One region of the Blastococcus deserti genome, then DNA from elsewhere that is predicted to be linked to it. Evidence: riboswitches for the same ligand, from Rfam matches in the RefSeq annotation. Region 1 holds a riboswitch; the other holds the start of a gene.
The links. A riboswitch is a leader RNA that binds a small molecule or an ion and turns the genes downstream of it on or off. The one in region 1 is predicted to bind S-adenosylmethionine.

Region 1 (5,207 bases):
CGCCACCCTCGAGGCCGGCGTTGATGGCGATCTGCTTCAGGGGTGCCTCGAGCGCGACGCGCACGATGTTGGCACCGGTCGCCTCGTCACCCTCGAGCTCGAGCTTCTCGAACGCGACGGTGGTGGCCTGCGCCAGGGCGACGCCACCACCGGCGACGATGCCCTCCTCGACGGCGGCCTTGGCGTTGCGCACCGCGTCCTCGATGCGGTGCTTGCGCTCCTTGAGCTCGACCTCGGTCGCGGCGCCGGCCTTGATGACGGCGACGCCACCGGCCAGCTTGGCCAGGCGCTCCTGCAGCTTCTCGCGGTCGTAGTCGGAGTCCGACTTCTCGATCTCGGCACGGATCTGGTTGACGCGACCGGCGATCTGGTCGGCGTCACCCGCGCCCTCGATGATGGTCGTCTCGTCCTTGGTGGTGACGAACTTCCGCGCGCGGCCCAGCAGCGAGATGTCGGCGTTCTCGAGCTTGAGGCCGACCTCCTCGCTGATGACCTGACCGCCGGTGAGGATGGCGATGTCGGCCAGCATGGCCTTGCGGCGGTCACCGAAGCCCGGGGCCTTGACGGCGACGGACTTGAAGGTGCCGCGGATCTTGTTGACCACCAGGGTCGCCAGGGCCTCGCCCTCGACGTCCTCGGCGATGATCGCGAGCGGCTTGCCCGACTGCATGACCTTCTCGAGCAGCGGCAGCAGGTCCTTGACGGAGCTGATCTTGCCGTTGACGACCAAGATGTACGGGTCGTCGAGCACGGTCTCCATGCGCTCGGAGTCGGTGACGAAGTACGCCGACAGGTGACCCTTGTCGAAGCGCATGCCCTCGGTGAGCTCGAGCTCGAGGCCGAAGGTGTTGCTCTCCTCGACGGTGATGACACCTTCCTTGCCGACCTTGTCCATCGCCTCGGCGATGAGCTCGCCGATGGCGGGGTCAGCGGCGGAGATCGACGCGGTGGCGGCGATCTGCTCCTTGGTCTCGACGTCCTTGGCGGTCGAGAGGAGGTACTCGCTGACCGCCTCGACGGCCTTCTCGATGCCCTTCTTCAGGGCCATCGGGTTGGCGCCGGCAGCGACGTTGCGCAGACCCTCGCGCACGAGCGCCTGGGCCAGCACGGTGGCGGTGGTGGTGCCGTCACCCGCGACGTCGTCGGTCTTCTTCGCGACCTCCTTGACCAGCTCGGCCCCGATCTTCTCCCACGGGTCCTCGAGCTCGATCTCCTTGGCGATGCTCACGCCGTCGTTGGTGATCGTGGGGGCGCCCCACTTCTTCTCCAGGACGACGTTGCGGCCCTTGGGGCCGAGGGTCACCTTGACGGCGTCGGCGAGGGTGTTCATGCCCCGCTCGAGGCCGCGGCGCGCCTCTTCCTCGAAGGCGATCATCTTGGCCATGTGGCGATGTCCTCCATGCGTTGAACGCAGCACGGTCGGGTGCGGCGCCCGCGACGGACGACACCAGCGACGTGGACTCCCTTGCGCCCACACGCCGGTGCCTCACCGACCGACCTGATTTGGCACTCGGGTGGTCCGAGTGCCAGAAACGAGTCTGGCACTCGACCCTGGCGAGTGCAAGAAGGGGGTGCTGCGCGGCTGTTCCGGGGGTTCCTGTCCCCCGACGGGGTGCGCGGACGAGCAGGTTCTCGCGTGGGAAGTGCGCATCGCTGCCCACCATCGGCTCGAGACACAGCGAGGCCCGGCCCCCGAACGGGGACCGGGCCTCGGCGAGTGCCTGGGTTCAGGCCGCGGTGACCTGGTCGGCCTGCGGGCCCTTGGCGCCCTGGACGACCTCGAAGGTGACCCGCTGGCCCTCCTCGAGGCTCTTGTACCCGTCCATCTGGATGGCCGAGTAGTGGACGAAGACGTCCTGGCCGCCGTCGACGGCGATGAAGCCGAAGCCCTTCTCGGCGTTGAACCACTTCACGGTGCCCTGTGCCACGTGTGCTCCCACGTTCGTGCGTGCGGACGGCGCCCTCTGAATCGGGGGAACCGGGTCTAGCTCTTCCGCCCGTCGAACACGAACGTGGAACTCGAACCGCGCGAGACGGTACATGAGGAAAGCCGAGGTTGTAGTGCATCCACGCAGGAGAAACACCCGGTTCGGGCAACGATCGTCGCCACTGGTCCGGGACGGCTGAGCCCAGCCTGGCCTCAGCCGATGAGGCCGGCCGCCCGGACGGACCTCAGGGACGGCTCCACCCGGTGGGTGGGGCCGACCACCGGCTCCAGCGGGTCCAGCGTCTTGAGGCCCTCGCCGGTGTTGAGGACGACGGTTTCCTTGGCCGGGTCCAGGCGGCCGTCGGCGACCAGCTGGCGCAGCACCGCGACCGTCACGCCGCCCGCGGTCTCGGCGAAGACGCCGGTGGTGCGGGCGAGGTCGCGGATGCCCTGCACGATCTCGTCGTCGCCCACCCGGCCGACCGAGCCGCCGGTGCGGCGGATGGCGTCCAGGGCGTACGGGCCGTCGGCGGGGTTGCCGATGTTGAGCGACTTGGCGATCCCGGAGGGCTTGACCGGCCTGACGACGTCCCAGCCCTGCTCGAACGCCGTCGCGATCGGGTCGCACCCGGCCGACTGCGCGCCGAAGATGGTCCACTCGGTGGCCTCGACGATCCCCGCCGCGGTGAGCTCACGGAACGCCTTGTCCACCTTGGTGAGCAGCGAGCCGGACGCCATGGGGATGACCACCTGGGCCGGGATGCGCCAGCCGAGCTGCTCGGCGATCTCGTACCCCATCGTCTTCGAGCCCTCGGCGTAGTAGGGCCGCACGTTCTGGTTGACGAAGGCGGTGTCCTCGAACTCGTCGGTCTCGGCCAGCTCGCTGGTCAGCCGGTTGACGTCGTCGTAGGAGCCGTCGACGGCGACGAGCGTCTGGCCGTAGACCGCCGACTGCACGACCTTGCCCGGCTCGAGGTCGCTGGGGATGAACACGAACGACGGGATGCCCACGCGGGCGGCGTGCGCAGCCACCGAGTTGGCGAGGTTGCCGGTCGAGGCGGCCGCGATCTTGCGGTACCCCAGTCGCTTGGCCGCGGTGGCGGCCAGGCTGACCACGCGGTCCTTGAAGGAGTGCGTCGGGTTGGCCGAGTCGTCCTTCACCCACAGCCCGCCGGTGATGCCCAGCTCCTCGGCCAGCCGGTCGGCGCGCACCAGCGGCGTCAGACCCGGGTCGAGGGACACCCGGTCGGCCGGGTCCTGGCCGACGGGCAGCAGTGCCACGTAGCGCCAGATGTTCTGCGGACCGGCCTCGATCTGCTCGCGGGTGACCGCCTTCAGCAGGTCGTAGTCGTAGTCGACCTCCAGCGGGCCGAAGCACTCGGCGCAGGCGTGCTCGGCGATGAGGCCGAAGGTGGCTCCGCAGTTGCGGCACACCAGGCCGCGGGCGGGACAGGGGGGAACGGGGCCCGGGTGGGTGGGGAGACCACCGGACGAGTCCGCCTGGATCGAACCGGGAGCGGTCATGGTCATGCGACGACTACCTCCTCATCTTCCCCGCACCGGGCCGTCGAGCCGTGCGGGACGGAATTGGCACCTTCCGCTGTGCGGCGGTTGCCGGGGCTTCATCGGGCCGTGTCCCTCTGCCCCTCTGGATGAGTGGAACGCCTCGCACTGTACCCAGTCCCTGCCGCCCTTCCGCGGACGGTCAGGATGTGAGGTGTGACCGCCCGCATCGTCTACACCGACCTGGACGGCACGATGGTGGGCCCGCGCGGCTCGTTCTGGCACACCGCCGGCCGTGAGCTCACGGCGGACCCGGCCGCCGCCCTGCTGGCCCTGCACCGCGCGGGCATCCCGTTGGTGCTGGTCAGCGGACGGACGTTCGAGCAGGTCGTCGAGGCGGCGAGGATCTTCGCCGCGGACGGCGCCATCGCCGAACTGGGCGCCACGATCGCCTGGGACGGCGGTCGCAGCACCCACCGGCTCACCGGTGACCTCCCCGCCGAGTACGGCGACCGACCGCCCATGGACGTCATGGCGGAGCTCGGCGTGGTCGAGCGGCTGATCGCCGAGCACCCGGGCCGGCTGGAGTGGCACGCGCCCTGGCACGCCACGCACACCACCGACGCGCTGCTCCGGGGCCGGGTGGACCCGCTCGCCGTCGACGCCTGGCTGGCCGAGCGGGGCGCGGGCTGGCTGACGCTCAAGGACAACGGCGCCTTCCCCGCTCCGCTGCGCGCGTCGACCGGCACGACCCTCGACCCGGCCGACGGCCCCCCGCGGATCTACCACCTGATGCCACGGGGCATCTCCAAGGGCCTGTCGATCGCCTGGGACCTCCGGCGCCGGGGCATCGACCCGGGCGACGCCGTCGCCATCGGCGACAGCGTCAGCGATCTCGACATGGCCCCGGCCGTCGAGCGGCTGTGGATCACCGCGAACGGCGCGGCCGTGGACGGCATGGCCGAGCTCCTCGGCGCCGTCCCCAACGTGTCGGTGACCGCGGCCCCGATGGGCGAGGGCTGGGCCCAGGCCGTCCGCGCCAGTCTGTAGTCGTCCCGGCTCTTGCGGCGGCCCACCCTCTCCCGCGGTGCTGCACCGCCGCAGCAGTGGGTGGAACGGCGCAGGAGTGCGCGTGGAGGGTGGGGAGGACGGGGTCCGCTTTCAGCTGGTGACGTCACGGCGGGCGAAGTGGCGGAAGGCCAGTGCGGTGAAGACCGCCGCGTACACCAGCGACTGGATGACCCCGCGGAACATGTCGCCGGAGTCGACCGGCGTCTGGAGCAGGTCGGTCCAGGCGTACTCCTCGGCCGTCGGGAACCAGTCGCGGATCGACCCCAGCTGCTCGACCTGGTCGAGGATCGCGAACACGAACATCGTGAAGACCGCGCCACCGACGGCGGCCAGCGGCGCGTCGGTGATCGTCGAGAACCAGAAGGCCAGCGTGCCGACGACGAGCAGGTGGACGGCCAGGTAGCCGAGCATCCCGGCCAGCCGCACCATGCCGTCCCCCTGGTCCAGCGTGACGCCGACCGGGGTCTGGATGTCCTCGAACCCGAAGGCGATGCCGCCGGCCACGATGGCCACCGTCGCCAGCGTCAGCATCGCGCCGACCGACTGCACGAGCGCGGCCAGCCACTTCTGCCGGAGCAGCCGCATCCGCGGGACCGGGGTGGCCAGCGTGTAGCGCAGTGAGCCCCACTGGGCCTCGCTGGCCACGGAGTCCCCGAAGCACAGCGCGAAGACGACGACGAGGAAGAAGCCGGTCGTCGCGAACAGC
Region 2 (5,207 bases), on a different contig from region 1:
CCTCGATCGCGTAGAACGAGCCGGCGGGCGCGTTGACGCCGCGCTCGGCCAGGAAGCGGTACGCGTCGGCGGCGTCGCGGCCGTCGAAGGTGAGCAGCAGGGTGGGGGTGCGGTGCGCGGCCCGCGACCGGAGCCGCACCCCCGGCAGCGCGGTCAGCCCGGCCTCGAGCTGCTCGCGCAGCCCGTCCTCGTACGCCTCGAGGATGGCCATCGCGGCGAGCACCCGTTTCCTTCGGCTGCCGCCGGCCGGTGCGAGGCCGGCCAGGAAGTCGACGGCGGCCGTCGTCCCGGCCATCAGCTCGTAGGGCAGGGTGCCCAGCTCGAAGCGCTCCGGCACCTCGTCCGTCGACGGCAGCAGCTTCGCCGGCGCCAGCGACTCCAGCAGTGCCGGGTCGGCGGCCAGCACGCCGCAGTGCGGGCCGAGGAACTTGTACGGCGAGCAGGTGTAGAGATCGGCGCCCAGTGCGCGCACGTCGACCGGCGCGTGGGCGGTCAGGTGGACGCCGTCGACGGCCAGCGACGCACCGGCCTCGTGGACCCGCGCGGCGATCTCGGCCACCGGCGGCCGGGTGCCGATCAGGTTCGACGCCCCGGTGACCGCGACCAGCCGCGTCCGCTCGGTCAGCACCTCGGCGACGTCGTCGGCGGTGAGCTCGCCGGTCGCGGGGTCGAAAGCCACCCAGCGGACCGTCGCGCCCACTGCCTCGGCAGCGATCACCCAGGGCCGGATGTTGGCGTCGTGGTCGAGGCGGGTGACGACGACCTCGTCGCCGGGCCCCCAGCCGGCGGCCAGCGCGCGGGAGACGTCGAAGGTGAGCTGCGTGGCACTGCGGCCGAAGACGATCCCGCCCGGATGCGCGCCGAGGAGGTCGGCCAGCGCCTGCCGGGCGTCCCGGACGACGTCGTCGGCCAGCCGCTCCGCAGCGGTGGTGCGGCCCCGGTTGGCGATGGGCGAGGTCAGGGTGTCCGCGACCGCCCGCGCGACGGACTCGGGCACCTGGGTGCCGCCGGGGCCGTCGAAGTGAGCGGTGCCGGCCTTCAGCGCCGGGAAGTGTGCTCGCACCGCGGCCACGTCGTAGGTCATGCGCCCGACGCTACCGATCGGGATCAGGGGAGCAGGTCGCGGAGCAGCGCGCCGACGGCGGCGGTCTCGATCAGGAAGCCGTCGTGGCCGTAGGGGGAGGCGATCACGTGCAGCGGGACGCCGAGACCGTCGGCCACCTCCTGCTGCAGCCCGATCGGGTAGAGCCGGTCGCTGTCGACCCCGGCGACCACCGACCGAGCCGTCACCCGGCCCAGCGCCGCCGCCACCCCGCCGCGGTCCCGGCCGACGTCCCAGGTGTTCATCACCTGGGTCAGCACCACGTAGCTGCCGGCGTCGAACCGGGCCGCCAGCTTGGCGGCGTGGTGGTCGAGGTACGAGGCGACGGCGAACCCCCCGTCCTCCTGCACGCGGGTGCCGAACCGCTCGCCCAGCTCGACGGCGCTCCGGTAGGTCAGGTGCGCGATCCGGCGGGCGATGCCGAGCCCGTCCACCGGCGGATCGGCCCGGTCGTAGTCGCCGCCCGCCCAGCGCGGATCGGCGCGGACCGCGGCCTGCTGGGTGGTCTGGGTGCCGATCTGGTCGGCGGTGGCGACCGCCCCCGACGCGAGGAAGAAGAGCGTCGCCACCCGGTCGGGCAGGGCGACGGCCCACTCCACCGCGCGCATGCCCCCCATCGAGCCGCCCACGACGCAAGCCCAGCGGTCGATGCCGAGCGCGTCGGCGAGCGCCGCCTCGACCCGCACCTGGTCACCGACGGTCACCTCGGGGAACCGGGAGCCCCAGTGCCCGCCGTCCGGACCGGGCGAGGAGGGCCCCGTCGTCCCCTGGCAGCCGCCGAGGACGTTGGCGCACACGACGAAGAACCGGTCGGTGTCCAGCGGCGCGCCGGAGCCGACCAGGCCGTTCCACCACCCGGGCGTGGGATGGCCCGGCCCGGCAGGCCCGACGACGTGGCTGTCGCCGGTCAGGGCGTGCTCGACGAGCACGGCGTTGCCGCCGTCGGCCGCGAGCGTCCCCCACGTCTCGTAGGCCACGCGCACCGACGGCAGGACGCCGCCCCGCTCGGGGTGGAAGGGCCCGGGCAGGTCGAGGAAGAGCCGGTCACCGACCGGATCCCCCTCGACCCACCCGCCCACGTCAGGCGTTCCCTGCGACTAGGCGGACTTGGCGGCCCGGAAGCCGGCCTCGAGGTCGGCGAGGATGTCCTCGATGCCCTCCAGGCCGACGGCCAGGCGCACCAGGCCGGGCGTGACGCCGGTGGTCAGCTGCTCCTCGGCGGTGAGCTGCGAGTGCGTCGTCGAGGCGGGGTGGATGACCAGGCTGCGGACGTCGCCGATGTTGGCCACGTGGCTGTGCAGCTCCAGGGCCTCGACGAACCTCTGCCCGGCCTCCCGACCGCCGTGCAACTCGAAGGTCAGCACCGCGCCCGCACCCTTGGGGGCGTACTTCTGCTGCGCCGCGTGCCAGGGCGAGGACTCCAGGACGGGGTAGTTGACCCGGTCCACCTCGTCGTGCGCCTCGAGGAACTCGGCCACCCGGAGGGCGTTGGCCACGTGACGCTCCATGCGCAGCGACAGGGTCTCGATGCCCTGGACGACGAGGAACGCGTTGAACGGCGAGATCGCCGGGCCCAGGTCGCGCAGCAGCTGGACGCGGGCCTTCAGCGCGTAGGCCGGTGCGCCGAGGTCGGCGTAGACGACGCCGTGGTAGGTCGGGTCGGGGGTGGTGAAGCCGGGGAACTTCCCGCCGGTCCAGTCGAACCGGCCGCCGTCGACGATGATCCCGGCGATCGCCGTGCCGTGCCCGCCCAGGTACTTGGTGGCGGAGTGGACGACGACGTCGGCGCCGAACTCGAACGGCCGGATGAGGAACGGCGTGGCGATCGTGTTGTCGACGATCAGCGGGACGCCGTTGCGGTGGGCGACCGCGGCAACGGCCTCGATGTCGAGGATGTCGCCCTTGGGGTTGCCGATGGTCTCCCCGAAGAAGGCCTTGGTGTTGTCCTGCACCAGCGCCTGCCACGCCTCCGGGTCGTCCGGGTCCTCGACGAAGGAGACGCTCACCCCCAGCTTGGGCAGCGAGTGGTGCAGCAGGTTGTAGGTGCCGCCGTAGAGCGAGGCGGAGGCGACCACGTGGTCACCCGTCTCGGCGACGTTCAGGATCGCCAGCGTCGTCGCCGACTGCCCGCTCGCGACGGCGAGCGCGGCGACCCCGCCCTCCAGCGAGGCCACGCGCTGCTCCAGCGCGTCCTGCGTCGGGTTCATGATCCGCGTGTAGATGTTGCCCATCTCGGCCAGCGCGAACAGGTCGGCGGCGTGCTGGCTGTCGCGGAACTGGTACGCGGTGGTGGCGTAGATGGGCAGGGCCCGGGCGCCGGTGGTCGGGTCGGGGCTGGTGCCGGCGTGGATCTGCCGGGTCTCGAAGCTCCAGCTCTGGGGGTCGCTCATGCGCCGTCTCCTCTCGCTCGCGGAGAGCCCGCGGCGCACGGGAGCTCCGTCCTTGCCCTCGCGGCGGATGCCACGAGAACCGGCTCTTCCCCTGGAGCACCTCAGACGGAGAAGAGGTTGCCGGGCAGCCAGCCAGGTGCTTGTCGCTGCCTCTCGTGAGCCAGGGCCGATCTTAGGCAGACCCGTCGTCCCACGTGGAACACGGGCCCCCGGGGGCCGTCGCCGAGTCGATCATCGTCACCGTGCACGCGACGCAGCCGGACACGCCGGAGCGGCGGTCGCGCGGGCGATGATCAACGCAGCGGAGGTGTGGGTCCACAGGGGCGGGGGTCCTCCACAGATGTTCGTTCGCCACGGGTGCCGGTCGTCGGAGCGCCCAGCCTGCCCGCGTGGACGGCATACCTCTCGGCGATTCGTACACCTGGACGGCGGCACGCGCGCTCGGCGTCACGCGCGGTCAGATCCGTGCGGACGGTGTCCCGGTGGCCCGCGGGTTGTACGTGTCCCGATCCCGGGACCTGGACCTGCGGATGCGTTGTCGGGCGTGGGCGGGAGTCCTGCCCGACGACGCCGCCTTCGGCCTGCACACGGCGACCGCCCTGCTCGGGGCCGGTCCGGCGTCGCAGGACGTGCACGTGGTCCTCACGCCCCGGCAGGTCCTGCCGCAGCGGGGCGGGATCCGGGTCCATGCCCGCGCACTGGCCGAGGACGACGTGATCGACGTGGACGGGCTGCGCGTCACATCCGGAGCGCAGACCTACCTCGACATGGCGCAGCACGTGCCTCCGGCCGACCTCCTGGCGCTCGGGGACGCCCTCGTGCGGTCCGGCCACCTGGACGCCGCACGCCTGCAGCGCCGACTGTCGCGTGCGCAGCGGGTGCGTGGCGTGGTGCCGGCCCGCCGGTGGGCGACCCACCTCACGGGCAGCGCCGGCTCGCCGCCCGAGAGCAGGCTCAGGTACTGGCTCCTCACCAGTGACCTCCCCGATCCCGAGGTGCAGGTGCCGATCCCCGATGGCTGGGGGCAGGTGGTGGCGCACGCCGATCTCGGCTACTCGCGGTGGAAGATCGCCCTGGAGTACGAAGGGCGCCAGCACGCCGAGCGGGAGCAGTTCGGCCGGGACATCGACCGGTACTCGTTGATGGCGGCCGACGGGTGGCTCACGCTCCGCTTCGCCGGGCGGCACCTCGGCGGGCCGACCGCCGTCGTCGAACGCACCCGCCGCGCGCTCTCGAGCCGAGGATGGCGACCCCAACCGCGTTGATCCGACCCCAGCCGCGTTGATCATCGTCACCGGGCACGCGGCACGCGAGGACACGCCGCGTGGGCGGTCCCGCAGACGATGATCAACCGCAGGCGGCGCACCGGCCCCGCGGCGTCAGGACGGCAGGATCTCGAACCAGACCGCCCGGGCGCGGGCGCAGACCTCCCCGCCAGGACCCACGATCGCCGACGCCGTGAACGCGCGGCGGCCCCCGCGGCCGACCGACCAGGCCAGGAGCACGTGCTCGGCGCCGACCGCCACCGGCCGCTCCTGCCGGACGGTCAGCGTGCCGAGCAGCCACGGGCTGGTGAGGGCGGGTGCGGCCGGCTGCAGCGACGGGCAGTCCAGCGCCGCCCACACCGTCTCCGGTGCGGCCTCGCCGGTGGACGACGGGAGCTGCGCCGTCGGCCGGAAGGTCCCCGCCCAGAGCTCCGGCCGGTCGGGCAGCGG

Region 2: linked by a shared signal. The riboswitch ahead of ACFSHS_RS14815 (bifunctional o-acetylhomoserine/o-acetylserine sulfhydrylase) and the one ahead of thrC (threonine synthase) in region 1 are both predicted to bind S-adenosylmethionine.

The regions. Positions count from the first base shown of each region.
Region 1 is NZ_JBHUHP010000009.1:229,930-235,136, reverse strand. Features, by position in the region: gene groL (chaperonin GroEL) at 1-1,384, opposite strand, end outside; gene ACFSHS_RS09125 (cold-shock protein) at 1,728-1,928, opposite strand; gene thrC (threonine synthase) at 2,141-3,457, opposite strand; SAM riboswitch class I at 3,470-3,586, opposite strand; gene ACFSHS_RS09115 (HAD family phosphatase) at 3,647-4,480, shown strand; gene ACFSHS_RS09110 (ABC transporter permease) at 4,592-5,207, opposite strand, start outside.
Region 2 is NZ_JBHUHP010000015.1:18,637-23,843, forward strand. Features, by position in the region: gene ACFSHS_RS14805 (cysteine desulfurase-like protein) at 1-1,084, opposite strand, end outside; gene metX (homoserine O-acetyltransferase MetX) at 1,108-2,181, opposite strand; gene ACFSHS_RS14815 (bifunctional o-acetylhomoserine/o-acetylserine sulfhydrylase) at 2,200-3,492, opposite strand; SAM riboswitch class IV at 3,536-3,653, opposite strand; gene ACFSHS_RS14820 (hypothetical protein) at 3,882-4,757, shown strand; gene ACFSHS_RS14825 (hypothetical protein) at 4,872-5,207, opposite strand, start outside.